Regions from separate parts of the Clostridium ljungdahlii DSM 13528 genome, predicted to be linked through region 1. Evidence: riboswitches for the same ligand, from Rfam matches in the RefSeq annotation. Region 1 holds a riboswitch; the other holds the start of a gene.
The links. A riboswitch is a leader RNA that binds a small molecule or an ion and turns the genes downstream of it on or off. The one in region 1 is predicted to bind cobalamin.
Positions count from the first base shown of each region.

Region 1 (8,337 bases):
ACAGGTATGTCTATAATATCTGAAAGGGGATTCATATTTTCAAGGCTGTCCCATATAAATGCCTTCAATTTATATATTCCCTCTTCTGGGAGCTTCATTATACCTGTCAAAATAGATGAATCTCCATTTTTTATTGTCTGCTTACCGCATACATAGTTGATGAATTTACCACCCTCATCATATAGTGCCACTAATAGAGATGCATCCTGGTCTTTACCGGAATTATTTTCTGCTTTTACAGATACTTTTACATCATTGCCCAATTTAAATGAACTGTCCTTTGTCAAATTAGTTATCTGTATTGGTTTTGGCATATTATTTCCCATAACAGTAACTGTACACTGTGCCTTTGCATCATTGTTGTCTTCAGACACTGCTGTTATTGCTGCTGCTCCTGACTTTACCGCTGTTACCTTTCCATTTTCATCTACTGCTGCTATAGTTTTATCACTACTTGACCAGTCTACCTTTTTATTTGTTGCATCTTGTGGCGTTACAGCTGCCGTAAGCTGAAGTGTATCTCCTTCTGCCATACTTGCACTTGTCCTGTCAAGACTTATACCTGTTACGCTTACTGGCTGTGGCGGTGTATCCTTAGTTACTGTTACAGTACAAACTCCCCCATAACTATCATCATCTGTTTTTGCATAAATATATGCCGTTCCTGGATTAACTCCTGTTATTACACCTTCACTTGAAACTTTAACCACATTTGCATCAGTGCTTCCCCATAGGACACTTTTACCCGATGGAATTTCATTTGCAATTTTTTGAACTCCACCTATTTTTATTGATATTTGACCAGGTGATAGTTTAACATTTTTACCACAAATTATCATGGTAGAATCAGGACATTTTGTATCTTTAATATTATCCTTAGTTAAACTTGTATCTGTTAAATCTAATACAGAAAGATTGGTACAACCTGAAAAACAACCACTCCCTAATTGTGTTACACTACCTGGTATTTTCATATATGCCAGTGACGTGCAGCCACTGAAAGCTAAGTTTCCTACACTTTTAACCGTATTTGAAATTTCTACAGAAGCTAAAAGTTTACTATTTGAAAAACATGAAGTAGGAATACTTGATATTCCTACAGGTAATTTTATAGAAGTCAGTTTACTAGAAGCAAATGCAAACATATTATTTTTTATGTCTTTCATACCTGTACATCCACTAAAGTCCAAACCCTTTGGTATTATCCAGTCAAATTTAAGTTTTTTAAAACTACTGTTTGTTAAATCTTTGTTATCCGACAGGTTTATAGCTGATACTCCTTTAAGATATTTCATTACATCCATATCACTATCGGTAATATCTAAATTTGAAAGGTCAATAGTTCCTTTTATAGATGCTAGATCATCCGGTGTGAAATATCCCTCATAGTCACTGTCTTTTCCTGCTGCTAGGGCAAGTTTGTTTTTCAACTTTACATTATTAATAACAATAGCTCCTTGACCATCAACAACTGTTACAGCACAAGATGCCGTTTTATTTCCATCTTCAGTATTTGCCGTTATAGCTGCTGTTCCTACTTTTATTGCCGTTACTTTTCCACTTTTATCTACCGCTGCTACTGTAGGATCACTGCTTGACCAATCCACCTTTTGGTTAGTTGCATCGTTTGGTGTTATGGTTGGCGTAAGCTGCAATGCAGCTTTTGGTATCAACTTAACACTTGTTTTGTCGAAAGTTATTCCCGTTACACTTAAATTTTCTTTTATTGTTATTGTGCATTGTGCTTTTGCATCCCTGTTGTCTTCAGATACGGCTGTTATTACGGCTGTTCCTTTTTTTAATGCTGCTACCTTTCCATTTTCGTCCACTGATGCTACTGTAGGGTCACTGCTTGACCAATCTATTTTTGTATTAGTTGCATATTTAGGCGTTATAGCCGCTGTAAGCTGCAGTGTATCTCCTTTCATTAGATCTGCACTCGTTTTATCAAGACCTATTCCTGTTACTTTTACTGGCTGTGATTGTGACAGTTTTTTCTCTGCATCAGTCAATTTATTTATTGTTTCCTGTTTTATTGAAGCTTTTTTAACATCACTTAATTTATCATATGCAGCTCTTGCAGCATCAACTTTTTCCTTATCAGCTGAAGTAATTTTATATACATCCGGCAGTGCTGCTATGGCATTGTTTACAGGGACTGTAGAATCTTTGACATCTGTGCAGTCAAAAATCGAGACTCTGCCTTCAGCTGCACGTACAAGCGAATCTATTCCCCTACATATTTGTGCAGGTTCATAAGATGAATTATCAAAATCAGTAGTACCATTTTTAACATCAAATCTTTCAAGTACACCATCTAAAATAGTTTTACCGTCTTTTATATACATCTTGTCAAAAATATTGGCATGTGCCATTCCAAGTGTCATATACACCTGAGCATTGGTCCAGGCATTATTTAAATCAATTGAGCCATCAAGATCTACGCTGCCGCCCCAGAAAGATCCCTTATAAGTCTGGGCATTTGAAAACTGTGCAAATACATGATCCATAGCCTGCTTTACATCGTAGTACTCGTCTCCTTCTTTTGCATTTGGATTATAATAAGCTGCTATTGGTTGTAATTGCATAGTCCACATATCGGGAGTAGTATTTCCTATTACTGCTGACCCATCAGCACCTTTTGACCCAAGTGCACCCTTGGCCCATTCATGTATATATCCGTCTAAATCATCTTTAGTAATGTGCTTTCCATCATTAGGAATAAGATCAATATAATTACGAGAAGTTAATGCATAAATTGCATACTGCGGTGTAAAATATTCATTCGATGCTTTCATATTCTCCTTATTTGAAATTATGTCTATTAAATCATAAGCTTTTATATCCCTTGGATCATAACCTATAGCAGTAATTGCTAAAACTAATTTCTCCCATTCCGTCATTTTTACATCCCGGGCAGTTATACCTGCATCTTTCATTTTCTGCAAGCCTGTCTGTATACTCTTAAACCAGTCATCATAATATCCTGCTCTTATTCCCTTATAGCCAGAACGGGCCGATGAAAATATTCCCCAGTCCTCATCTGAAAAAGTAACAGTTCCTTCTTTTTCTTGATCTGCAGATTTGTCTCCACCCCAGCTAAATTCAGGTACATCTCCTGCAATACCTAGGCTGGTGCCTAATTTGGTATAAAGAATATCTTCTGCCTTTTTTGCATCTTCAATCTGCTGTTTTTGTTCATCTTGTGTAGGTCCCGCTGCACCATTATCAAGGAGTTTAGCAGTTGACGACAGAACCTTACCAAGTACAAACTGATAATCTTCATTTGAATTATAATTTATCTTAATCTTACTTGAGTCAATATGTATAGGTACATCTCCAATAGTTGGCGCACTAAAATATACACTTCCATCATAAGTGGCAGTAACATTATACTTACTTATTAAATCATCATCTTTATCAGACTCTGGAACTATTTTAAAAGCTGCCGTTGTTTTAAGACAGTCATCTGTCTCGTAAATAGGTTCAGAACTAGGTACAAATATTTTGTCAGCAGCTGTTAGCTGTACATCAACAACTACCTTTACTGGAGTTGATACTACTTGAGTATCTGCCATAACCGTGTATGGTGCAAATATCATTAAGGTAAATATAAGCATCATAACAAAACTGACCTTTTTCCATATCTTTTTCATTTCATTCTCCTTTCCAAATTCTAAGATTTTATTTTATTTCACCTCCATATATAAAATAATTTTATTATTAGTTTTAAGCTCTTGGCCACATACCACCTCCTTAAAGGGACTTTTTGTATTCCTCAATTATAGGCTTAAAATATTTTTCCTCAGCCTTTTTTCTACAGTCTATTGCATCTTTCAATTTATCAAAATATCCCAAATGTTTTTCTTTTCCTGCAAGAGTTAAACGTACTCTCCATTTTCTTCTTTTTTTATCCCAATTAATGCCTTTGTAACCACTAGAATTACTAGAAGAAATTTTACGTGTTAATTGTCCAATTTTTGTTCCTTTAAATCTATCTACATTAGTTGCTTTAACCTGGATAATTTTAGTATGTTCTATCATCAAACATCCACAACTTCTGGTTCCGCCATCTATTAAATGTCTTTCTCTAACTTTTACTTTATTTCCACAGTCACATAAGCAATTCCAAATAACACCCCTATCTTTATATCTTTTATTTGCAACAGACATAACTGTTAAACGTCCAAATTTCTTTCCTGTTAAGTCTTTAAATCTGTTCACTTTCTCACCTCTTTTGATTTGTATATTTTGTGAATATTCCTGCTAAAGCCCCTTACAAAATACCTATTAAAACATAATAAAAGAGACCTTCCTTCAAAAGTCTCTTTTATTACATAAATATTATATATGACTAATAAACTAAAAAAGAACCACTAGGGTTCTCTTATGTCAATATAACCGTTTACTTTTAATTGCAAACAAGCTTAAATAAGTAACATCTTCCCCTCCGAAAGAATTAACAACATATCAGGCAGGCTTCCTGGCTCAGATTCATCTTACTCCCCCTGTCTTCCCAGATATAAAAATCCAGTGGCATAATTAGGGTTTCATCCTCCATACAGTAACGGTGGGCTGCAGTGCTTCTTACACTTTTCCTTTTAACTGTCACATTTGACAGCACCTAATACTAAATATTAAATTTTTATTACGTTTATGTTAAGTATAAGACATATATTTTTCAAAGTCAACATAAGCTTCTATAAGGGATCTATTTTGCTCATATAATTTTTTATGAAACAAAATATCTATATGCCTATTTAAGCTGTAAAGATAAGTGCATATTTATTTTTAAATTATATTAACTTGTTTTCCCGAATTTTCAAATTTAAGTTCTTGAGGTAAAAAATCACAGAATATCTTTTTGTCATTTAAAGTATCTCCGTCATAACCGCTGTTAAAGTATGCAAGTAAAGTATTCTCATCAATACAATGGATCCATTTCTTTAAGCTATCACTAAATTCAAAATCTTCTTCAAATATAGTGTCGTCTTGATACATGCTTATAATGTTATACAAATATATATCAAGCTTTAGAACTTCATTAACATTTTGAATATTTATTCCATCTTGTTCCACAATTTTTTTTTCTTTTAATGAATAAATATCATAATAATTTTCAAGTTCTTTATAAAATCCTACTACTTCTTTAAGATACTTATAAAAATATACATTATTAATTTTTACTTTTATTTTATTTCTTTTATTTAAATAAGAAATCAATCCTGGTTTATATTCAGAAAACTGCGTCTGATAAAAATAATGATTCATAAAAAATCCTCCCTAAAAAAAATTCCTTTCAACAAAAGCGTTAAAAGGAAATAGTATAAAAAAGTTTGATTAGTCATAGAAAATCTAACAAAACTATCATTATAACACTCCCCCTATCACTCGTAGAGATATTTGTGTAAAATACAGGTAGGTCTTCTGACTCAAGATTCACCATTTTAGTACGCCTTCCCAATATTTAAGTGGCATAATGTACTAAAACTCCTCTATTACAGCTACGGGATAGTCCAGGATTTTCACCTGATTCCCTTTTAATTAATCAAATTAGATTAAACCTATATTTATCTTTATAAAACTTAATTATAATTTATACCTATTAGAGTTTAATGTCAATCTCCAAATACATTTATTTTTACATTTACAATATAAAATGCTTTTATTTCACGGAATAAGATTCAATTTAGTTGAAAGTGAGTATATATTATAAAAATTTATGGATTTTGCTAAAAATATTAGCAAAACCCTTTCTATAAAAGTCTTTTATTTATTTGACTGGACAGGTATATCTATAATATCTGAAAGTGGATTCATATTTTCAATGCTGTCCCATACAAATGCTTTCAATTTATATATTCCCTCTTCTGGAAGTTTCATAATACCTGTCAAAATAGATGAATATCCATTTTTTATTGTCTGCTTGCTACATATATAATTAATGAATTTACCGCTCTCATCATATAGTGCTACTATAAGCGATTCATCCTGGTCTTTACCTGAATTATTTTCTGCCTTTGCAGATATTTTTGCATCCTCGCCTAATTTAAATGAACTGTCCTTTGTAAGGTTAGTTATCTGTATTGGTTTTGGTATGTTGGCTACTGTAACTATACACTGCACCTCTACACTTCTGTTGTCTTCGGATACTGCTGTTATTACTGCTGTTCCTGCCTTTATTGCTGTTACCTTTCCGTTTCCATCTACTGCTGCTACTTTCGGGTCACTGCTTGACCAATCTACCTTTGTATTTGCTGCATCTTTTGGTAATATTACTGCTGTGAGCTGCAGTGTATCTCCTTCTGCCATGTTTGCACTTGTCTTATCAAGACTTATTCCTGTTACTCTTACCGGTTGAGGCTGAGGCGGCTGTGGTATAGGTTTAGCAATAACTGTTACATCACAAGCTGCTGTTTTATTTCCATCTTCTGTAGTCGCAGTTATTGCTGCAGTTCCTGCCTTTAATGCCGTTACCTTTCCATTTTCATCTACTTTAGCCACCGTAGGGTCACTGCTTGACCAATCTACTTTTTTATTTACTGCATTATCCGGCGTTACAGCTGCTGTGAGCTGCAGTGTTTTTCCTTCTGTCAGGCTTGCACTTGTCTTGTCTAATGTAACTCCAGTTACATTAATTTGAGATTTTTCACTAACATTAACCGTACATTCAGCTTTAATATCTTTATTATATTTACCTGATGCTGTTATAGTTACTGTCCCTGCTTTTACTGCCGTTACTTTTCCATCTCCATCTACCACTGCTACGCTCTCATCACTACTCGTCCAATTTAATGGTTCTGTTGCTTCTTTGGGTGCTGTAGTTGCTGTAAGATTTTGTGTATCGCCTAAATTTAGATTCAATTGTGCCTTATCTAAACTAATCGAATCTATATCTCTGAATGGAGTTGGATTTGAAGAATCACCTGCAAATATAATATTTATTTTATCTTTATCCTTCACAATATCCTGTGACATGCTATCTATACTAAAGAAACTTCCATCATTTATACTATATTTCCAAGCACTAGTTCCTCCCCTATCTCCTTCTGACTCACCATCTATAGTTTTAATATACGTCACAGGTCTATGGAATTGTTGAACAAACATAGTATTAGAATCATATGCTATCTTGTTATCATCTAAGGCTTTCTTTACTACATCCAAGATTTTTAAATTATCACTTATTTCAATATTTTTACTTAATATACTATTTCCTTTATATCCTTTAATAGTTATTGACACCTTGGTGGCTGATTTTTTTGAAACTGTCACATTGCAGGTTGCCACTTTGTTTCCATCTTCTGCAGCTGCCGTTATTGCTGCAGTTCCTGCCTCTAATGCCGTTACCTTTCCATTTTCATCTACTGCTGCTACAGTAGAATCACTGCTTGACCAATCTACTTTCGTATCAGTTGCATCCTCTGGCGTTACAGCTGCTGTAAGCTGCAGCATATCTCCTTCTGTCAAGTTAGCTTCCGTTTTATCTAAAGCTATAGACTCTACTTCTTTTATGCCCTGACCGTCATCTTTAAGTGTTGTTATTGTATCTCCATCCTTTAGTTGTGTATCCTTTTGATTATAAGTACTGTTGTCACCATTTAAAATGTAACTCCAAAACTGCGTATCATCTTTTGACATTAAAGCTCCTTGTGACAAAGAAGATTTATCAAAATCTTGTCCATGCTTTTTTAAACCTTCCATGATTGCAGCATTAATAGAATTATTATTCAATGCAGTAACCTGTTCACTAAAATTATTATCCTTTTGTATACTTTTTACGGTCACATTTACAAAATCATTTTGAGTTGAGTCATAACTAGGCAATAAATCATCATAATTTTTAGCATAAAAAAATAATAGATAATCTCCATCTTTTACACTTTGAGATTTAGGATAATTTTGAGGCGTTGTATAATTAACTTTATACATCCATCCACTTTGAGATCCATAATTACCATCATCAGTGCCATTTTTTTGTCCAGCTATGCTATCTACCATTCCGGTGTCTTTAATTTCTACATTTAATCCTGTAGCTTTCAATACATCTTCAGCAGTGGCATTTTCTTTTACTTTAATTTGCTGCGGACTGAAAAGATTTTCATTATACATTCCTAATACTGCTACATTAACATTTATATCATTACTATTTTCATCTGCAAAAACACTTCCTACATTTATTCCTATCATACTCACTATCATCATAAAGGTTATGAATATAGATATATATTTTTCTCTGATGTTTTTCATATTACACCTCTCTTATTTTTAAATTAAATTAGCAGTAAATGTAAAACACCAGGTTAAAAAACTCTACTTAACCTGGTATTCATCTAA
Region 1 covers NC_014328.1:2,444,789-2,453,125, forward strand. The annotation lists gene CLJU_RS22920 (Ig-like domain-containing protein) at 1-3,656, opposite strand, end outside; gene CLJU_RS10995 (AP2 domain-containing protein) at 3,757-4,224, opposite strand; cobalamin riboswitch at 4,457-4,643, opposite strand; gene CLJU_RS11000 (hypothetical protein) at 4,792-5,271, opposite strand; cobalamin riboswitch at 5,401-5,583, opposite strand; gene CLJU_RS21325 (Ig-like domain-containing protein) at 5,770-8,250, opposite strand.

Region 2 (23,894 bases), 1.8 Mb from region 1:
CTGCAGAAGAACTAGCTGAGGATAAGTTTGTAGAAGCTAGAAAAGCCCTATTGTTTACTAAAGAAGGCAAAAAAAATGATTACATAGAGGCTAAAAGTGAAGAGTATTTATTAAAATCTGAAGAACAGAGAATAATGAGGATGGCTGATTTTTACAGCAGTGTAATTGAAGAGCTTAGCAAACTGAATAACAGTATTTATAGGGTATATACTGAAATATTAAATGAATTGAACAGGATATTTAAAGAAGATGGAGACGTACTTGTAAAGGGAGAGGAAATAGAAGGAGCTCTTGGAAGAACTTATTCCTGGACAGTAGTAAAAGTGCCGGATTTAGTGGATTATATTGAAAAAGTTGTGAATAAAGAAGAAGCAGATGATATTGTAAGGAGATTTTCTGAGAGACTTTTAGAGGAATCTGAGAAATGGATTGACGAAATGCATATTGATGTAGTTGGCTCAATTTCAAGTTTTGTCTCAGAAGAATACGGAGATGTAATAACAAAGTCCATGGAAGATTTCCTTGCTTTAGAATACGGAGAAGATAAATCCATAATAAATATAGTTAAAGATGAAATTGCACCAAAGCTTGATAGGGATGCAGTGCCTATTTTCCATTTAAGTAATACGGAGGCATTGAATTTCCCAGCGTGGAGTATGGTTTCAGTGCCTAGAAATGCAAAGAAAATTCTTGAAGGAATTAAGGAATATAAGAAAAATTCCAATAAAGGCAATGCCATTAACATTAAGGAGAGTATGGTTACAAATAGGATATTCTGGCTTAATACTAAAAATGGAGTTCCATTGTATTCTTATGCTCCTATAAAACATTACGAAGAGATTTATGAAAAGACTATGTTTGAACGGGATGGAATAGGAAGGCATTTATATCAAAACGGAGAGAAAAATTGGGTATACCTTCCATCACCTATTCCAGAAGAAGCTTGGGGTACAACTTATGTAAATGATAGAGTGAAAGAATATAATGAAAAAGTAAGGAATCTCTTTGACAGAGCCTTAGAACTTGGATGTATAGTAGATACCCAAAAGGGAAGCAATGAAAGATACAAGTGTATTATTACTGAAGAATTTGATATAGATGATTTTATGAAAAATTATAATATGGATATGAAAGGTGACAAAATAAATATAGGAGAGGTAAAAAGGGCCATAGGGGATATGAACAAACTTATTCAGGATAAGCTGACCCCTGTGCAAGATAGTGACAGCCAGAAATATTATATTTATGAAAGCAGCAGCAGCGAAAAGGCTAAAATTGATCTGATAAGAACTCCAGAACTTACAGAGCTTGTAAAAAAAGAGGTGGAAAAGTATGAAAAAATAATAGATAAGAAAAAGGAGCTTGAAAATATAATATCAGATTTGAGCAAAGCTGAAGCTAATGTAGATAGTTTTTTAAGGGCACTTTATACGGAAACTATAATAAAGAAGGGTTTGCTTTATGTCTATAATGGAAGTGAAGACAGCAAAGTAGATATAGAACCTTTTATAAATGTATTAAAGCAAAAGGAATATCAGTATAAGGCTATATTTGATAAATATGAGACTTTAGATAAGGGAGAAAAGACTATTGTAGATAAAACTTCAGATAGAAAGTTAGAACAACTTTCCACAGGAGATGGAGTTGAAATTCTAAAATTGAAAGTAAGTTCTATTATAGAAGAAGTGAAATCATCTGTTGGTGAACTGGACACTAGAAAGTATCAGATGGTAGAGGGTGATAAATTGTATGCTTTTTATACTGACATACTTTCAAGACTTCAAGAAGTACAAAAATTGCTGGCTTAGATAATATGGATCTGTAATTGGGAGGAATTTTCATGGAAGAAGTTTTAAAAAATTTTGTGGAAAAGTATGATTTAAAGGTGGAAAAAACAATATACGACGGTGACACTAAAAGAAATGTGAATAACCCCATACTTTTCCTCTTTATAGGAGATAGTACTGAAGATGCCTATGAGTATATTAGAAATAGTATAGATAAAAAATGGGATAATGGCAGAGGTGCAGTTTTTATAAATGTTTCCACAAAATCTGTTAAAGACACGGATAATTCTTTTAACATCCAGCTCCATGAAGATTTTAAAAATAAAAAGACGTTGAGAAAAGATATAAGAGATAGATTTTATAGTGATAAGGAAGATCTTAAAAATTTAAATCGAAAAATTACAGAAGCTAGAGATAAATTGTTGTCAGAGGGGGACATGTTTAACTCCTTTGACAGCATAAATATTTCTGTAATTACTACATCTAAAGATCCATTGAATGTAATACTTACAGAAGTAACTGTACTTTTAAAAAAGAGGATGCTGGAGGTATTTAAGCTCAGCTCTGCAGATCTCTATGTTTTGATTAAAAGTCAAAATTTAGGAGATGAGGTCTATGAAGGGGCAGTTACAGTAGGATTTTTTAGGGAAGTGGAATATTTTCAAAAAGATAGCTTTAGGTTTAAAGAAGACATAGCTGTTTATGGGGATGAGACACAGCTTAATGTTACCTGGGAAGGACCTTTATTTTATCTTACCTATGTTCTGGAAGAAAAAAATGAGAAGGGCATAATTCCTAAAGGTTCCATGGATAACAACTATGAAATAATTTCCTATATAAATCTTATAAAAAATAGGGAGGCATCATCCAATGCCTATTCGGATACGGAAAATCAGTACTACGACAACAATATATTTAAATCAAACATAAGTTATGATAATTCTATGAATAGGTATATTTCAGCAGGACTTTCACAGGTGAAAAGACCTAATAGTGCCATTGCTATTTCTGTGCTTGGAGCATTTTATGAAAGAATGTTAAAGGAAATGAATACACTTTCTAAAAAGCAGCAGGAATTTATAAATGAAATTTTAAAAATTGATGAGGCAAGTATTGAACTGCAAGTTGAAGAAATACTTCCTGAGGGAGTAACAATAGAAGACATGCAGGGGATTATGACAGATAATTTAAAACAGGTAGAGAAAAAAATATCAAGTTTTAACTTAAGGGAGATAGAAGAAAAGTTATATGACGATAGATGCGAAAAGTTTTTCTTTGAAAACTTTCAAAAGCCTTCTGAGGAATCGGTGAAAAACTGTGATTTAGAAAATAATATGAGGACTTTGATTAGAAAAAATATACTTGAGGACAATAAGCTTAATTTATATTGTGCCTTTAACTGGACCTCGGAGGAAGGAGAAACTGTAAATTATATAAGAAATAGAAGAGATTCTATTTTGAAATTTGTAAGTAAGTTAAATGATGAAATTAAGGATATATATGAGACAAGATTTGCTCCTAGCTTTGGTATTAAAAGTTTTTTTTCAAAAGGTGCCCAGGTAAAGGAAGCTCAGGAGAAAATATTTTTAGATATATACGGTAGAAAACTAGAAATACTGAAATTAAATATATCAAAGAAAATTCTTGATATTTACGAGGATATACTTTTAAAAGTTCACAGTGAAATTTCAAGTTACATAAATAGGGTAAAGGATATAGGACAGACAATAAAAAGTTGTGAAAATAAAGTTATAGAAAAACAGGATAAATATACAGCTCAAAATGTAAGGGCTTATTATAAAAATGTAGTAAATGATATATTGGATAAACTTGAGAAAAATTTTGGAAAAGCTTTTTATTTAGAAGATAAATACCTGGGAAATACAGTAGAGAATTTAAAGGAATCGGATGAAAAATTTCTGGGGAAGATAATATATTTTTGCACTAAATATATTTTAAGTGAGGATCAGTTTAAAAAATCTTTTGAAGAAGAATTTAATGAAAGGGCCAATGTGAATGTTCCTAATTTGGAAACTAAGGTGCTTTCAAAAGAAGAACTATATCGAAAACTCTACGACATGTTGGATAAAAATTCAGCTTTAAAAATTTATATAATGAATTATGATGTAAAGCCCTACATGGAAAAATACTTTTTTGGAGATTACAGCAGTGACTTTATAAAGTATGCTTTTGATTTTGACAGAAAAACCAGAAATTATAAAATAGGATACATAGATGAAATAAAGAGCAGTGGTATTGAAAAATTGAATTTAATGGGTGGTTTTGGAGCAAAGGATATTATTTATGTAAGAAATTCAATGGAATTTTATAATTATTGTATGGAAAATGGATATTTGATCCATGGAGTAGATGAGAAATTGCTGCCAGAAATAAACTAGAATAGAGGATTTTAACTTAAAATTTGACTTATAGATCATATAATGATAAATTTCATCACTATAAAAACTTTTAATAAGTCTAAAGTTCGATATTTTGAAAATCTAAGAATCTTAGCTAAACTCGTACCTCAAACAATATCTAAGCTTCTAAGATTTTCTAAAATATCTCACTAAGACTTATAAAAAATTTTTTAAATGTGATTTCAATTTTATCATTATATGTTATATATAAGTTCAAATTTAAGGTAAAAGTTCTATACAGTAGTATTTCTGGAGAAGTTTCAACTTATGAGTTGATAGTTCAAAGTGGTGAGTTAATGAGAATTTTTTACACTATATTATGAAAAATCTTAAACTTAAAGCTCATTGAAGCGAAGCTTTAATGGCATTATATTTTAGATTTTCTGAAGTGTTAACGGAAGAAAATCATCCATAACTATTAATTCTTAACTTTTAACTGTATTTTTATCCATTAAGAGTAAAAGATTTTTATATATAAATCTAATTTTACTTAGAATATTTATATAGCAAGTAGGAGGTATCCAGTTGGTAGAAAAAAGAATAAATTTAACTATGACCGTTATGAGTTTAATAGGAGGCATCATAGGATTTATTGCAGGGGAAATTTTTATAAATGCTTATAAGTACAAGATGAGTGGAAGTTTGCTTATGGGGTTTTACTTTGGAATCATAGCACTTTGCATAGGTACTTTTTGTCTTGTAGGAGAGATGATAAATCCAAGGCTGAATGGAGTTGGGTGGAAAAACAATTATTTAAAGACTTCTTTTAAATTTTTGATTCCCTGTACTTTTATTGCAATTTTTGTATTTGGCATGCTTTTTCAATTTATATATGAAAGCAGCGGATTGAAGTTTCAAAAGGTGAACGATATAGTTTTTGTAATAGATACGTCAGGAAGTATGGCAAATACTGACCCTCAAAATGAAAGATTTTCTTCGGTTTTAAATCTTATGGATAATATGAACACACAAAATAGGGTTTCAATATATAAGTTTGACGATACTTCAAAGAGAATAATACCTATGACAGAGGTTTCAGAGTCTCTTAAGAAAAATGCTGAGGAAGAGTTGAAACAATATGAAATTCCAGCTGGGAATACTAACATGGGAGAAGCCATTGACAGTGCTTATAATGAAATAAATTCAACTAAAAGACCTGGAAGAAAGGCTGCGGTAATTTTGCTTTCAGATGGTGAAGACAATTTTGGATTAAATAAAAAATTTGATGAGACTCTTAAACCTTTTAAAGACTCAAATATTTCTATTTACACAATAGGTATGTCTAATGAAAATAACTTTACTACCTTAAAGAAAATTGCAAAAGATACTCATGGAGAATATTATAATGTAAAAAATGCCAGTGATTTAAAGGGAACCTTTAGTAAGATATATTATGCAACTCAGCAGAGGTTATTAGTAGACAGAAGAGATGGATTAACTGAATCTTCTACTTTATATATGATACTTAGAGTACTTTTAATTACAATTATATCTGGACTTATAACAATGTCTATAAGTTTTGTATTTGATAATAAGAATTTACTTAAGAGATTTTTAATAGGTGGAATTGCAGCTGGATTTTTAGGAGGACTTATCATGGAAGTAGGATTTTTAAATTCTCCAGATCATGGTTCTCTTTATAGGGCACTTTTAGTTATTATGATTGCACTTATATTTACGCTAATTCCAGTTATAGTTGATATAAAGGATTATTCTAAAAGCAGTTATTTGAGAGGAAATCAGAGGACTAGTTTTGACAAAACTAAAGGTAATACTTTTAGGTAATTATATTTAGAATTGGGTGGTAGGTTAATGAAGATAATTGAATTTGAAGATGGCTCTAGTGAAATATGTGAAATTAGCTGCGAAGTTGAGAAAGACAGGCTTTATATAAGATGGAAGTGGCCTAAAAATACAGATATAGTGTATGTAATGAAAACTGACAACTTAGATGATCTTTCCTTGAATGATGCAGAGTTGAAAAGTGCAAAATTATATACTATGGAAGAGTATAAGGAATTCAATGGGTATTGTGAGAGCATTAAAGAAATAAATCAGTATAGGTACTATGTTTTTCCAGCTGTTGAAAGTGATGATGATATACTGCTTGTAAAGCAGAATAATGGTAAGAACCAAATTGTAGTGAGTACGGGAAAACCTGACATATACTATGACATAAAAGAAGTAAAATCTCTAAAAGGGTTATTTTCCAAGGATAAAAAATTGCAGATAACAATAAAGTCAGAAATTCCTCTCCACAAGGATGTACTGTGTTATGTAAAAAAGAGAGATTCTTATCCTGTGAACAATAAGGATGGTATAAGTTTTGACTTTATCTGTGACATTCATGTTGGCATAAATGAGATGCCAGAAATAACAGTAAAAAAAGATGAATATGTGAAAGTATTTATAAAGGACATTGATAAATACGGTGGTAGTTATAGATTAAAACAGATATAGCTTTGTAGGTTGTAAGTAAAATTTTACTTATTCTCTGGATATTTTACAACCTTCAGCCCGTTAAATATTTTGATAAGTCTAAGTAAAAAATTCTAGAAAATCTAAGAGCTTTATAAGAGAACTCACATTTGTAAGATATTATTAATAATGGATGATAGGTGCTAAAACATGAAAAAGAATAAATTATTTGCATTAATAAATTTCTTAATTATTTTCTTAACATTTTTTATAGGATTTGAGGTTATCAAACTAAAAAGTAATCTAATTAATTATATTATACTTGGAATAGTAGATGGATGTCTATTGTACTTATACCCGAAACTATTTGATAATTAGCAATATTTGAATTTAAAATGAGTAATCTTTGTTAGAAAGGGGAAAAAAATAAAATTTTCCACTTTCAATTCTCAAGTACTCTAAGACATTTTTATTAGCGATTTATGAGAGAGTTCACATTTGTAAAATATTACGAACGATGCAAGAGGAAATGTTAATACTCTGAGACAATTTTGAAGGAATTATAACTGTCAGTAATGGGGGCATGGTAAATGTACAAGACAATAAATAATTTACTCAGTTTTTTTACTATCATAGTTTGTATTGGATTTGGGATGCCGTTCATGGGCTTGCTAAAAGGTAGGAGAGGTACAGACTCTCTTTTTCATTATAACAAAACTATGTATTTCAGGGTTTCATTAATTGGAATAGTTATAGCGATACTATTCATAGTTATCTGCATTGTCTTAAAAAAGAAAATTAGGGCTATGGAATGTAAAATAAAATACCTACCTTCTTATACTGCACCTGTAGTTAAATATACACTATTTAAAAGCAAATATTCAGTTGTCTTTAGTATAGATGGTAAGAAATATAGACATAAATTTGAAGCAATAGGAGTTAAGAAAGTTTATGACTTTAAGCAAGGTTCTTATGTAAGATATAGGATTTATAAGGATGAAATTATTCCTGAAAAATTTTATTTAGCAATTCCTAAGTATGAGAAAGGTATTAAAAACAAGTGGACTTATTTAAGCAAAAATCAATATAGAAAACAATGCTAAGTCACATTAATATTAATTTTTAACTTACAACATTCATAAAAAATTTTAGTACACAAAGGGGATAATTAATTGATTAAAAGATACTTTGACTTAGTTCATAATATTCTTATTATGTGACTTAAAAGTAAATTATGATGAACTAAAATTGGTAATCGTGTAGGGGGAATAGTATGTTTATAAGGAAATATACCCAATAGTCCAATAAACATTTATTAAATAATATAAATGTGTAATATTCTTTTATTATTGAACAATGGTAAAATATCGTGAACTGAAGATTATTTGAATTTGGGGGAAAATGGTTTATGGAATATAACATAGAATTTTGGAATGTATTAGATAGTCTTGTGCAAGAATCGGAGGTTGTTATTGATAGACCCAAGGGAACAGTTCATCCCAAATATCCAGATTTCCTTTATGAAATAGATTATGGTTATCTAAGAGGTACTTCATCAATGGATGGTAGTGGAATTGATATTTGGAAAGGAACAGACAAGGAACAAAAAATAGATGCGATAATGTGTACTATAGATTTAATAAAAAAGGATTCAGAAATTAAAATATTAATTGGATGTACTGAGGAAGAAAAAGAAAAGATTTATCATATTCATAATGATTCAGCAAATATGAAAGGTGTCTTAATTAGAAGGTTTTAAATTCAATACAAAGTAAGATATGAATTAAAATTTATTTTTTTTACTGGTGAATAAATAGGAGGATTAGGTTCCAGACATTATTATAAATTCTATATATGTTCTTTGTTATTTTTAAAAGCTTTGTAGGTTGTAAGTAAAATTTGACTTATTCTTTGGATATCTTTACAACCTTCAGCTCGTCAAATATTTTGATAAGTCTAAGCAAAAAATATTTAAATGTGCTTCATTATTGTAAAATATCGCTGCGTATAAGTTCAAATTTTACTTAAAATCACATATAGATCGTAAAGTTTATAACTGAATTTATGTTTTAGAGAATTTAATTCACACTCGTAAAATTATATGTCTAAATTAGTGTGCTTTAATTAAATAGTATAAAATAGTTGTAAAATTAAAGTGGATAAAAAGTGGCAAACACTTTAAAGTGGAGGATTAGTAAAATGAGAAAGAAGAAAAAATTAAATATTTTTGCCTTAATAGTTATAATAATTGGAGGAGGAATGGCATTATATAATAATTATTTCCATAATATTGACTCAAATAGATATTTATCAAGCATAAATGAAGATAAGAGCATTGACTATGATGGGACTCACAAAAGTGATAAAAATAGTGAAAGTTTTGATTTCAAAAAATTTGATGGAAAGTGGTCTTTAATGCAGTTTACATCTAACAAAGGTAATATAAATTTTACTACGCCTAATGATGGAAAATATTCTATTAGAATTATCGGGGCAAATGCAAGTGGTAATTTTGCCATAAACGTAAGTGCCAGTAATAATATAGATATTTCTCATAAAGATTTTTTTGATTAATTAATAGAATGGAGGAGTGAGAGTATGGGAATCTTTAAATTTTTCAGGAGTGGTAATAGTGAACCTAGAAATACTTATGAGAAGGCAACTTATGAAAGAGGACCTTTTATGATAACATGTCCTTTTTGCTTTAAAAAATTTAAATCAGATCATGTGGTATTCAGGGCTTCTCACTCGGAAAAGGGAGATCCTGAATATGAAAAGGTAGAGGATGAGCTTCTTAATAGATACTATAAAAAGATAGGAAAAGGAACATTAGGGCCAATGAATCCCGTTGTTAAGGCTCAAGCACTTCCTGAAAGAAATAAGACGAGAGTGGACAAAGTACTAGTTGAAATTAAAGACAAATACGATGCAAGTACAGATGAAAGATTATGTCCTTACTGTCATAATGATTTGCCTATAACTTCAGGAAGAGGACCTTCTAAAATTATATCTGTTATAGGAGCTTCTCAAGTAGGAAAGTCTGTATATATGACAACTCTTCTTTATGTGCTTGAAAAGTATACTTGTGAAAGAATAGGGGCATCTCTTATTGCAGGAAACTCTGGTTACAATGATGAGATAAGAGAAAATCAAGAGAGAATTTTTGAAAAAAATTTAATGCTCGATCCTACTCCCAAACAGCATGTAGAACCTTTAATAGAAAATTTAAAATTTAAAGAAGATAAAATTCCACCTTTGACTCTTATTTTTTACGATATACCAGGTGAGGGTATGACAGATAAGGCCTATATGGAAAATCATGCAGAACATATAAAAAATTCAGATGGAATAATATTTCTTGTGGATCCACTTCAAATGAGGACTTTGAGGAAAAAGTTAAGTATTGTGAATAGGGAAAAAGGTGACTTTACGGAAAAGTATCAGGAACCGAAGGATATAATAGTGTATTTGTTTGAAAATTTTATATCCAAGGAATCTAAAGAAAAAACGCACATACCTACGGCAGTAGTAGTTACTAAAAGTGATATGCTTAAGAATTTAAAGGATGAAGAATATATAGGAGAGAACAGTAATATATTTAAAAATTACAATCATGAGGGATTTTTTAATTTAAATGAATTTGAAAATATTGATGGTGAAGTTAGAAAGTTTTTATTGAAAGCTGATGCCCCATTTAAAGGTGCCGTGGATGCTTGCTTTAAAACTGCAGGTTATTTTGCAGTATCTTCTTTGGGTTCTAATTCCAATCATCTTGAAATAGATAGAAGCAGCAGTATAAATCCTATTAGAGTGGATGAGCCTTTTTTGTGGCTGCTTTATAAAATGAATTATTTGGATGGGGGCAGGGAATAGATATGATAGAGCAGCAGTATTATACTAGGGAAAAAAGAGGAATATTTAGCAGTACTCCAGGTTATGATACTATTGCAAAAAGCAGTGGACTTGAGGATGAATTCATAAAAGACACTATTCACAGTTTATGCTCTTATACTGCTCCTGCATTTTTAGCCGGAGAAAAAGATTTAAGTAAATATCCAAAGGCACTTTTTTATGCAAATACTGGAGATGGAAAAATTATAATAGGGCAATCAGTTTTTGCAGGGGAGGACTATACCTTAAAAAGAAACAGGTATTTTACTCACTGCTATGTAATATCTGAGAATGAAAGAAAGTTATACATAGAAAATCCTGAAAAAATAATATATGCCTCAGGATTTGTAGAAAATTATGATATGGAAAAGGGAAATTCTATAGAAAGTTTGAGAGAAGTGAAAGTTGATAGAGTCTGTGATGTGTTTAACTCTATAGAAGATTTGTTTTTAGCTGCTTCTATAGATAAAAATACGTTTATAAATATGGTAAAAGCTTGTTTTGATGCAGCTGCTTTTAATAAAAAGATATATATTGTGGTTCCTTATAATGAAAATATGGATAAAGTTATAAAAGGAATACTAAAATACCTGTATAGGGCACTTCCTTTTGCAGTAAGGAGAAAGGTTGGTTTCACAACTTATGTGAAGCAGCCTGAAATAAAGGAGTCTATAAATATTGAATTTCTACTTGAAGGAAGCATAAAAAGGCTTACTCAAGATGTAAAAGCAGGATATGTTTTTGATATAGCAGATAATAATTTCTATCTTGAAGGAATTGATGAAAGACATCATATTTTTATAGACTTTGTTATGAATAATATAGAAAATGAGCAGGCTTTAAATGAATTCTTTATTCAGGCAGATAATGTTTGCTCTAGAGAAAAATTTACCATTGATATGTATGATAATATTTTATGCCCATCTTCTAAAAATGAAGAAGTTAAAGAAAGTACTATGTGTATGGAGGAAAATGAACAAGTTGAACATAAACATAATCTAGTGTATTTTTTAAAGAAGTTATTTTTAAATAAAGATTAGAGGTGACAAGTAGATGCCTAAATGTAGAGAATGTGGTACAGAGCTGGATGAAAATGATAAGTTTTGTGTATACTGCGGTGCAAAACAGGAAAAGGAACGTGAAAGAGAAGAGGATAAAAATGATGATACAAAGTATTATGGAAAAGAAAATAATGACTATAAAAAAGAAGATAAAAAGCATGAGGATAGCTTAAAGAACAGCGATACTTTTGATTTTAGTTCATCTCATGAAACAAAAAAGACAGATAGAAAAGATAAAGATGAATTTACCAGAGAGATAGATGACACTCAACTTAAAGATAAGCGGCCATTTAATTTCAAAATGATAGGTATAACTATTTTAACTATAATTGTATTTGTTGTTGCCTTTAAGATGATATCCTCACTTATAAATAAAGGTCCCGGCAAAAATGTTTCAAATGTGGAATCCAAGCAAAACGTTTCTTCTGATTTGAATAACAATGATGAAAATGATTCAGATAATAATTCAGGAGAATACGTGATACCTTACAGCAATACAAGGGCACTTACTAGTAATGACCTGAAAGGTATGAGTAAAAAGCAGCTGGCACTTGCTAGAAATGAAATATTTGCAAGGCATGGCTACACATTTCCTACAGAACCATATAAGAGTTATTTTGCAAGTAAGTCCTGGTATAAGCCTAATCCCAATTATACTAATGATGGCAAGGAACTTTCCGCGCTTGAGAGACATAATGTAAAGGTGATATTGATAGCAGAAGGCCGTGGAAAATATGTATCACCTGGATATGATGCAGATTATTATAAAAAATAGGCTAGCACATTGGCTGCTATTTCTTTGAAAATGCATAGGGTATAAAAAGTAGAATTTGATATAAAATAGGAGAAATGATATACTTATTCTATAATTTAATATTGAATTTTAGGTACTTGATTTTTAAGTTTAAAAGGGAAATAAGTGAAGAGCTTATGCGGTCCCGCCACTGTAATGAGGAGTATATTTATGGAATTGCCACTTGGAAACAGGGAAGGTATAAATATACAATGAATCAGAGCCAGGAGACCTGCCTAAAATTTACGGATAGCTTACGCGGATAGGCTTTGAAGTAAATTTTAATTTACTTGAAAACTATTGTCTGTATGATAATGGTTTTTTTATTTACATTATTATATGAATGGGGGAAGTATTGATGTTTAAGAGTAGCAAAAAATTTGTTTTACTAATTATGATTACGATTACGGTATTTTTGGCGGGATGTGGAGCATCTAATACAAGCAATTCTACTACAGACAGCAGCAGCAAAAGTGAATCTACTAAAAATACCGCTTATCCTTTAAAATTAAAAGATTCAACTAATACGGAAATTACAATTCAAAGTGAGCCTAAAAAGGTGGTATCCTTATCACCTAATGTTACAGAAACAATTTATGCATTAAACAAACAAAATATTTTGGTAGGTAGAACTGATTTTTGCACGTATCCTACACAAGCTTCTAAAATACCAGCTGTGGGTACTATAACTGACCCAAGTGTTGAAAAAATTGTTGAACTTAAACCTGATGTTGTAATAGCGTCTAATTTAACTAAACCGGACATTTTAAAAAAGCTGCAGCAGCTTAATATAAAGGTTTTAACTATTTCAAAAAATGAAAGCTTTGAAAATACTTATAATAATATAGAAAATATAGGAAAAATAGTGAATGCTAATAAAAAGGCATATAGTATAGTTTCAAATATGAAAGAAAAAGTTAAAGTTGTACAGGAAAAGGTAAGAGGAAAGAGCACCCCTACAGTATATTATGTAGTAAGCTATGGTACAAGCGGCGATTTTACTGCGGGAAAAGACACTTTTGTAGGCAAGATGATTGAAATGGCAGGAGGCAAAAATGCTGCTTCTGATGTTACAGGTTGGAATTACAGTCTCGAAAAACTTGTTGAAAAAAATCCTGATATACTTATATGTTCCAATAAATTTAATAGCAAAAATGGCATTAAGTCTACAAAGGGTTATAAAGATTTGGATGCTGTAAAGAAAAATAAACTTTTCGAAATTGATGAAGATATTATAAGCAGACAGGGACCTAGACTTGCAGATGGGTTAGAAGCTCTGGCAAAGATAATTCATCCTGAAGCATTTTAAGTATATATAAGAGAGGAATATGCTTATGAAATTTTCCCGAAAAAAACATTTTAAGTTGTTTTTTTGCATTTGCATAGTAATATTATTTTTTTCGGCAGTAATATCAGCTATGCTGGGTTCTGCAGATATATCCTTCAAGGAAACACTATATGTGATACTAAGTAAAATACCTATTGTGGGAGGTTTAGTTTCTACAGCAAGTATGTCACAAAATCACATGCTCATAATATTACAGATACGTTTACCAAGGATAATAACTTCAGCATTAGTTGGAATGGGATTATCAGTAGTAGGTGCATCCTTTCAGGCAATATTTAAAAATCCAATGGCAGATCCTTACGTACTTGGAGTATCTTCAGGAGCTGCTCTTGGAGCTGCAATTGGATTTATGTTGCAGCTGGATACTTTGCTTTTAGGATCTACAGCTATTACTATGATGGCTTTTGTAGGATCTATTGCAACTACTGTTTTGGTTTATAACATAGCCAGGGTAAAAAACAAGATACCACCAACTACACTGCTTCTGGCAGGTGTTTCTGTGAGCTTTCTTCTATCTTCAATAATATCTATAATAATGGTATTCAACAGGCAGCAGGTTGAAAAAATTGTTTTTTGGACAATGGGAAGTGTTTCTGCAGCAACCTATAATCAAATATTGATGCTGATGCCTTTCATATTCTTGGGTGTAATTATAATACTTTTATTTTCAAGAGATCTAAATATAATGCTTACAGGGGATGATACTGCTAAAAGTTTAGGCATAGAAGTTGAAAATGTAAAAAAAATAGTACTTGCTGTTTCCTCGATAATTGTTGCAGCTTGTGTGTCTATAAGTGGTGTAATAGGGTTTGTAGGACTAATAATTCCCCATGCAGTACGTATGGTATTTGGACCTGACCATAGGGTGCTATTGCCTTTCTCATTGATAATTGGAGCTGTGTTTATGATTATTTGCGATACAGTGGCAAGAACTGTAGCTGCTCCTTCTGAAATACCTGTGGGTGCTGTAACTGCTTTATTTGGATCTCCATACTTTATTTATCTTTTAATAAAATCTAAAAAGAGAGTGATATAATGAATAATTCAAATTTGTGTGCAATTGAAGTTAAAAATTTAAATTACAGTTTTGATGAAGTTAATATACTTCATGATATAAACATAGATTTTAAAAAAAATAAATTTTATTCGATTATAGGGCCTAATGGTTCTGGTAAAACTACTTTACTAAAAAATATTGCTAAAACCTTGAAGCCTTATAAGAGCACAGTTTTTATAAAAGATAAGGATATACTGGATTTAAAAAGTAAGGCACTGGCAAGAAAACTTGCGGTAGTTCCCCAAAATAGCAACTTGGATATGGATTTTTCCGTACAGGATATAGTTTTGATGGGAAGGGCGCCTTATTTTTCGAAACTTCAAAGTGAATCAGAAAGTGATTATAATATTGCTAAACAGGCTATGGAGGTTACTAATACCTGGAGATTCCGTGACAAATTTATAAATCAGTTAAGCGGTGGTGAAAAACAAAGAGTTCTTATAGCACGGGCACTTACCCAAGATACGGATATAATACTACTGGATGAACCCATATCTAATCTTGACATATACCATCAGATTGAAATTTTGGATAATGTTAAATCACTTAGCAAAAAGATAACAGTTATAATGGTACTTCACGATTTAAATTTTGCAGCACAGTACAGTGACCATGTGATACTTGTAAATAGTGGAAGAGTTGTAATGCAGGGAACTCCTCGGGAAGTACTCACAGAAAAAAACATAAAAAAGGTGTATAAAATAAATGTATGCATAATAAAAAATCCAGTTACCGGCAAGCCATATATAATACCTATAGGACAGGAAAGGGACTGCCCCAATATGAAAAACGGAAATTTAGATGATTAGTTCATAGATACCTAAAATTATAATACTAATGCCAGATACAAAAGGAGCATATTTACCGAAAAATTTAGACAAACAGCTGCTGCCTATAACACATCCTGCAACTAGGCCTGTTGTACTGAGAATGAAGGTAAATATAGTGGCAAGTAATATATTGATACCAGTTATACTTGCGCCTATACCTACTCCAACATTATTTATTGTGAGAGCGAAGGCTAGAAATATAGATTCTTTAACATCTATATAGCCTGAATTATCAGCGTCGGCTATTTCTGGATTGTCCAAAAGATTTTTATAGGGTAAAAGATTATTTTCAGCATTACACAGTTTTTTATTTTCATTACAGTGATTTTTTATAACAGCGTCAATTATAAACCATATGCCCATTAATATCAAAAAACCGCTTCCAATGATATTGGCTATATTTTCAGACATAAACTTAATTAGAAATTTACCTAGAACCATAGATAGAAATGTTCCTGCAGTAGCAATTAAAGCTATTAGAATAGTACTTAATGGACTAATTTTCATTTTTTTAATACCATAGGATATTCCTACAGTGAAACTGTCTATATTTGCGGATAAGGCAAATAAAAATGAAGGCAATAAGTGCATTATGTTCCTCCTATAGTATGGTTACTTCTATAGTATATTCATAATAAGATACAATGCTACCACTATTTACTTTTGCTTTGAAGATGTATCTAATTATGTATTTGTAAAGATAATATGGAACAGATGGAATAATGTACATCGCCCACCTATTGTTGATTTTGGGGAGATAATATGGTAATATACTGGTATATTAAAAGTCAATAGAAATTTGCAAAAAATAGAAAATATTTTTTAGCTTATATGAAGGGAGAGAAAAAATTGATTAAAAATTTAAAGAATCTTTTAATGTTTGCATCAATTGTTGTAATGTATCAGCTAAATCCGTGTAATATTGTATTAGCGAGTGATGTTTCTACTAATACAACCAAACCCCAGACTCAAGTAGTATCAACTCAAGACAATTCAAAGTCCCAAACATTACAAGACACATCCAAAATTTTAGCATCACAAGAGGAATCTAAATACATATCGGAAAGTAATTCTAGTTCTTCAGTAAGTGAAAGCAGTGGTAATCTCTTGCCAGCAAATGCAGATAATGTGGACAACGTTCCTGTGGATAAAAGCTGGATAATTCACTTTAACCAACCTATAGATTTGTCTTCAGCTAAAGAAAATGTAAAAATTATAAACAAAAAAACTAATGCAGAAGTGCCGATAAATATATCTTTAAGTAATTACGATAGCTATATGACTGTATCTACAGTTTCAGCTTATGATCCTGAAAGTTATTATATATTGAAAATTGATAATAACCTAATGGGTAGATATAATAAAGTTTTAAAAACTGCTCTTACCATGAATTTTAAAACTGGGGCAAAAATAGAGAATATAGATGATATCAGTGTGTCAATAAACCAAGGTGATAGTTATAAGCTGCCTGATGAGGTAACAGCAGTTATGTCTGATGGAGGAAAAGTGCAGGTAGGAGTTGAATGGAATGAGAAAGTAAATACTTTAGCTTCACCAGGAAAGTATGTTTATCAAGGACAGGTAAAAGGATATAGTAAGGAAGTTGATTTGTCCTTAACTATAAACCCTTCCACTAAAGATGTGGATAGTATAGCTTCTACTTCCATGTGGATATGGGAACTTCAAAATCAAGTGGATGCTTATGGAGGCATAGATAATTTAATAGCAAAATTAAAATCTATGGGGATAAACAATGTGTGTATTAAATACAACGAAGGTTCCAGTCCTTCAGGTGGAGGCACCAATTTTAGAGATGATTTTTTAAAGTATGTTGGATATTTCAAAGAGGCAGGATTTAAAGTAGGAACATGGGGTTACAATCATTTTGATGATGTTCAAGGTGAGGGTAATTTAATTATAGAAGCATTAAATAACAGTGATTACTATGTATTTGATGCAGAAGATGCTGTAGAAAATAAAGCTGAGCAGACAGAGGAGATATGTGAGCTTATAAGAAGCCAGTGCCCTAATGCAATAATTGGGTATACATCTTTTCCAATAGCCAGTTATCACCAGGATATAGCTTATTCAGTTTTTAACAAATACTGTGACTTTTCAGCACCTCAATGTTATTGGGGAGAAATGCAGTGGTCCGTAAATAGATGTTTGGATCAAATGGCTGCAGATTATAAAGCATATGGATTGGACAAGCCAATATATCCTATAATACAAACTTACAGTATAAATTATGAAGATTATACTGCATATAGTAAATATGGCTATAAAGCTACAGGTCTTTGGTCTTTGGATGATATAGGACAAACCTTTGTCCAATATATAAATGATATGGGAAGCAAGTTTAATAATTAACTTATAGAGTTTCTAAGTAGAAAGTTTACTTATACCAGCCATATACTAACAAAATTCATCACACTAAAAACTTTTTATAAATCTAAAGCTTGGTATTTTGAAAATCTAAAGAAGCTTATATAAACAGAGTTCTAAGCGTCAGATGGAGTTTTGACTCCATCTGACGCTTAGAAATCGTTATCCAGGGACGTAGCTGCTCTAATACTCCCACTTGGAGAAAAGCAGATATCCCAAATCTTTGATTTGGTGATAGTCGCTTTCACAGAGTGCGTGGGAGTATTAGAGCAGGTAGTCATCGGATAAACTCGTACCTCAGACATATATAAGTTTCTAAGATCTTCTAAAATACCTCGCTAAGACTTATGAAAAAAGTTTTTAAGTGTAATTTCAATTTTGTTAGTATATTTTATGTATAAGTCTTAGTAAAAAATTTTTAGAAAATCTAGAACTTTTGAATTGTTTGAGGTACGAGTTTTCAAAAGTTCTCAGTATTTTTTAAAATTTTTTGCTCAGCCTTATCAAAATATTTAACGAACTGAAGGTTGTAAAAAATATCCGGAGTATAAGTTGATTTTTCGATTAGAAACCCAATAAAGCCAGAAAGTGAAATTATGCTTTCTGGTTTTATTTTGGTAAAAATATAGAAAATTGAAAAAATAAGAATTATAATATAATTAGGTTAACTAAAACTAAGAAGGTGAAAATATGCTTGTTACTTGTGATAAATTATTGAAGGAGTATGATAATAAAAAAGCAAAAAAAATAGCCAAGAGAGTTAAATTTATAGGAATATTTAACAAGGATGTTTATAATATAACAGCTCCTTTTTTAAGCAATGGTAGAACAGTAATAGCTGGTAGAGTTGAATCAAAGAGAAGTAACGATTCCATGGTTCTTTTTTTTGAAAAATATGAAGATGCATGGTGTCATATAATAGAATCACCTATTATGAATTTGGAAGACCCATTTTTCACAAAGATAGGTAATGAAATGGTAGTAGGCGGAGTTGAAGTGTTTAATGATATAAATGATCCTAATAATCTTATATGGAGAACTATGATATATAAAGGTAAGGACATTTTTCATCTTAAGCTTTTTTTTGTAGGACCTGAGGGAATGAAGGATTTACGCATAACTGAGCTAAAAGATGGTACCATAGGTGTATTAACCCGTCCTCAAGGAGCTAAAGGTGGAAGAGGAAAGATAGGATTTGCAAAGATTAAAAGATTAAATGATTTGAGCATGGGAGTTATTGAAGATGCTCCTATTTTAAATGATTTTTTTAATGATGATGAATGGGGAGGAATCAACAGCATATATCCTATTGATCAAAATAATATAGGACTTTTAGGGCATATAGCAAAAGTAGACGAGAAGGGAATGAAGCACTATTATTCCATGACTTTTGTACTTGATATAAATTCTATGGCATATAAAGACGTACAGATAATTGCAAGCAGAAATGATTTCTTGCCGGGACCTAGTAAAAATGAAACGCTTTATGATGTAGTCTTTAGTGGAGGGCTCACATTTAAGGGTAAGAAAGCCATTTTGTATGCAGGAATAAGTGACATTGAAGCACAAACACTCGAAATAGATAATCCATTTTATGATTATATGAATAAAAATCCAGAATTATACTTCGATAATTTATAGGAGGAAAAATGGATATAAGAAGATATAAAGGTAATCCAATTATAACATGCAGTGATATAACTCCCTCTAGTAAAGACTTTCAGGTTATAGGGGTGTTTAATCCAGGGGCAGCAGAGTATAATGGAGAAGTGGTTTTAGCTTTGAGAATAGCTGAAAGAGTTGAGCAGGAAACGGAAGATTATATGAGAGTCCCCCTTTTAGATGAAAATAATAAGCTTAAATTTGTGACAATAAATAAAAAAGATGAAAACTATGATTTTAGTGATTCAAGAGTTATAAAAAAGGTAGGCAGCAATGTTGATTTTGACTATCTTACTTCTATGTCACATATAAGAATTGCAAGAAGCTGCGATGGTGTAAACTTTAAAATAGACGAGGTTCCTTTTATTTTCCCGGAAAATAAATATGAAAGTTTTGGAGTTGAAGATCCAAGAATAACTAAAATAGACGATAATTATTATATGACTTATAGCGCAGTATCCAAGTATGGTATTGTAGTGGAGTTAGCTGTAACTAATGATTTTAAAAGTTATAAAAAATTAGGTAATATTTTTAATACTGAGAATAAAGACGCAGTGATTTTTCCAGAAAAAATAGGTGAAAAGTATTTTGCACTAAATAGGCCGGTATCAAAGAGTACCGGCAATCCTGTAATATGGATATCTGAATCGGATAACTTGATCAACTGGGGGAATCATAAAATATTGGCATGTACTAGAGAAAGCTCCTGGGACTCTTCTAAAGTAGGGGCAGGTATACCTCCTATAAAAACAGATGAAGGATGGCTTGAATTATACCATGGGGTAGATGATATGGAACATTATTCTATGGGAGCACTTTTACTTGATACAAATTGCCCGGAAAAAGTTATTGGACGAAGTAAAGAGCCCATTCTTAGACCTGAAGAAAATTATGAAAAATCGGGGTTCTTTTCAGATGTTATTTTCCCTTGTGGATCTGTTTTGCGGAAAGATGAATTATATATATATTATGGAATATGTGATAATTCTATTGGACTTGCGATAGTAAAAATAAAGGATATTTTGAATACACTGGATTAAAAATATTTTTACAGAAGATAAACAGAGTTCTTGGCATCAGATGGAGTTTTGACTCCACCTGATGCTTATTAACAGTATTCTTAGTGCTTCAGCACTTAGAAGACGTTATCCTTTAGGGAAAATCGTTATCCAGGGACGCAGCTGTTCTTTTACTCCCACTTGGAGAAAAGCAGATATCCCAAATCTTTGATTTGGTGATAGTCGCTTTCACAGAGTGCGTGGGAGTATTAGAGCAGGTAGTCATCGGAGAAACTTATCTGGGGGAAAGTTATGATCCATAAAATTTCTAAAAAAAGCTTAAAATTAATTTACAATGTTTTTATAGGAATACTGTCTTTAAGCATTATAATTATACTTATATTTGAAGATGCAGGGAATCTTACAGCTAGAGACCTGGATACAGTTCACAAAATAGATAATATAATATGGATGATTTTTGTAGTCGACTATTTTACACGACTTATAATTTCAGACAATAAAAAGACTTTCATAAAGAAAAATATTATAGACTTAATTGCCATAATACCATTTAATATGATATTTCAAAGTTTAAGGATAGTTGAAAGTACAAAATTATTTAAAACTTTAAAATTAATAAATTTTTTAAGATCTTTACGGGCTCTGGCATTCTTCTTTAAGTTTCAAAAATGTTTAAATGAATTTATAAAAACTAATAAATTTAATTATATACTTCAACTTACCATAGTCACTATACTTATGGGAGGAGTGGGGATGCATTTTGCAGAAGGCAGGACACTTGGAGATTCAATTTGGCTGAGTTTTGTAACTACAACTACAGTGGGATACGGTGATATTTCTCCCTCAACCACAGCAGGAAGGATAATAGCATCCATTTTAATGCTTACGGGTATAGGATTTATAGGAACGCTTACAAGTACCATTTCTGCATACTTTATAGATAGGAAGGCTAAAAAGGTACGTAAAAATTTTAAATACAAGGTTTTGGATACCATTAAGGAAGAGTTAGATGACTTTGATAGTTTGTCTAATGAAGATATAAACAACATCTGCAAAACATTGATAGGCTTGAAAAATAAATAGCATAATATAAAGAAGGTTATACATGATTAATGCAATATGTATAACCTTTTGCATATGCAATTAATGTAGATATTATACATAAAATTGATAAAATCTATATAAAAAATACGCCAAAAGGAGTATATGCAAAAAAAAATTACCTGCTACAATCGGAGTTGTATGGAGAATTTCTTCATAGTTTTGTAAAATATTTGGATTAAAAATGAAATGAAAGGAGGAACATCAGGTGATCAGTATAGTAAATGTGATTCTAAATAATGATTACACACTTCTCATAGAATTGGAACACGGCAATAAAATTCTGTTTAATATGCAGAGGATAATAAAAACAATGCTTTACTCAAGTCTAAAAGATATTGAACGCTTTAAAAATATAAAAGTGGAGGACAAAATAATTTTATGCCAGCCTGTATATTAATTATCACGCAGCCTATAATGATTTTTGCTACAGTTTCTCCATCGGAAAATTTCTAAACAAACTCAATAAAGGGGAGGAAAAATGAATAAAATAAAGAATTTGATTTTTGGTATGCTATGTATTTTAGTTATAATGTGGATAAGAAGTTCATCACTAGTTTATGCAGCTGATGTAAGTGTAACTTTACGATTTAATAGTGATGGTATTTTAACACAACCTCAACAAGTAATGATTTCAAACAGTGGAGATTTTTTTAACAATGAAACAGGCATTCAGAATAGGGGAAATAGCAATGATGGAAAGTGGATAAATTATACATTAGTATCAGGACATAACTATATGGAAGTTGATAATTGGAAGTTAGCTGATGGCAATTGGATAAGTGATAATAACTGGGATCATAGTAGTAATCTAAGACGTGTATATATTAAATTTAAAGATTCGTCAGGAAAGGAATCTGGCGGTGTTTCCCAGACAATAGATAGTACTGGTACAGAAATTATTGACTATACAAAGATAAATGGGGGAGATATGTATACCAATAGTGAAAATGTAACAGTTAATTTTAAAGGAGATAGCATATATGGATATAATATCGATGGAATAGAAAATGTTAAATGTGGACCTGTTAGTCTTTCTACTGATGGCGGACAAACATGGGGTCAGCAAGAAAATTACAGTGCATCAGACTGGAGTACTCCATGTACTTTACCCATAGGTGATGGAATCAAATATATAAATATATATGGATCTATCTCTACTGTTAGTGCAGGAGATCTAATAATAGCTACAACAATATCCATAATATTGGACAAAACTCCCCCGAGTATTAAAAATGTAAGTGTTACGCCGCAAGCATGGACTAATCAGGCTATAGTAACAGCTAATTTCTCAGATGCAACTAGCGGTGTAGCAAAAAAGCTTTATGCCCCGGGAATGAAGGATATAAGCTATTTTAAAACTGCAGGAGCTGCAGTGCAAACTATTAATGGAAATAGTTTTTCTGTGAATGCAAATGGAGAATATTCAATTTATGCTGAGGATGGAGCAGGAAATGGAACGGTTCAGGTTGTTGATGTAAATGGTATAGGTATGGCTATGGTGAAGTTTTTAGGGGGAAATGGAAGCGAAAATGTAAATGTTAATAATTTAGTTATAAACTCATATGGGTCAAGTGGATACGAGTTTAAACTTCCCAATACAGTAAAAGACAATATAGTAAAAGCAGTAAATGATACAAAAGCTAGTGAGGCAGTCATAAGTGTAGAAAGTAAAAGCATTGATGTAACATTTCCTGAAATCTCAAGTATAACTGATGCAGATCTGGAAAATGGGATAACAGTTTTAGTCACTGTGGGAGCAAATAACAATATCAGCCCAGGACAATATATAGCAATTTTAAAAATGACACCAGGCAGTACAGACAGTAATTTTGATTTAACCTTTTCAAACATAAATCCAACAGTTGCAAGTTTTGACAAATATACTAGTTCATCAAATTACAAGGACATTCCAGTAACCATGACACTAAAAGGAAATACATTGAGCAGTATATATAATGGAATATCAAAGCTTACTTCAGGGACAGACTATACAGTAAGCGGGGATACAGTAACCATAAGCAAAGCTTATCTTGCAAAACAAACAGCAGGAACAACAGTATTAACCTTTAACTTCAGTGCAGGAAATTCACAGACGCTGTCCATAACAGTGGAAGATACG
Region 2 covers NC_014328.1:623,324-647,217, forward strand. The annotation lists gene CLJU_RS02805 (tubulin-like doman-containing protein) at 1-1,808, shown strand, start outside; gene CLJU_RS02810 (hypothetical protein) at 1,841-4,186, shown strand; gene CLJU_RS02815 (vWA domain-containing protein) at 4,733-5,992, shown strand; gene CLJU_RS02820 (hypothetical protein) at 6,020-6,667, shown strand; gene CLJU_RS02825 (hypothetical protein) at 7,216-7,728, shown strand; gene CLJU_RS02830 (hypothetical protein) at 8,034-8,384, shown strand; gene CLJU_RS02835 (hypothetical protein) at 8,825-9,199, shown strand; gene CLJU_RS02840 (TRAFAC clade GTPase domain-containing protein) at 9,224-10,498, shown strand; gene CLJU_RS02845 (GAP1-N2 domain-containing protein) at 10,501-11,556, shown strand; gene CLJU_RS02850 (YARHG domain-containing protein) at 11,570-12,352, shown strand; cobalamin riboswitch at 12,446-12,624, shown strand; gene CLJU_RS02855 (ABC transporter substrate-binding protein) at 12,729-13,679, shown strand; gene CLJU_RS02860 (FecCD family ABC transporter permease) at 13,705-14,754, shown strand; gene CLJU_RS02865 (heme ABC transporter ATP-binding protein) at 14,754-15,584, shown strand; gene ytaF (sporulation membrane protein YtaF) at 15,573-16,196, opposite strand; gene CLJU_RS02875 (Ig-like domain-containing protein) at 16,455-17,975, shown strand; gene CLJU_RS02880 (MTP-1 family protein) at 18,681-19,631, shown strand; gene CLJU_RS02885 (glycoside hydrolase family 130 protein) at 19,640-20,692, shown strand; gene CLJU_RS02890 (potassium channel family protein) at 20,963-21,754, shown strand; gene CLJU_RS02895 (DUF2442 domain-containing protein) at 21,981-22,172, shown strand; gene CLJU_RS21200 (cell wall-binding repeat-containing protein) at 22,254-23,894, shown strand, end outside.
Region 2: it holds a riboswitch for cobalamin, as region 1 does, so the genes downstream of both, CLJU_RS02855 (ABC transporter substrate-binding protein) here and CLJU_RS10995 (AP2 domain-containing protein) in region 1, are expected to answer to the same signal.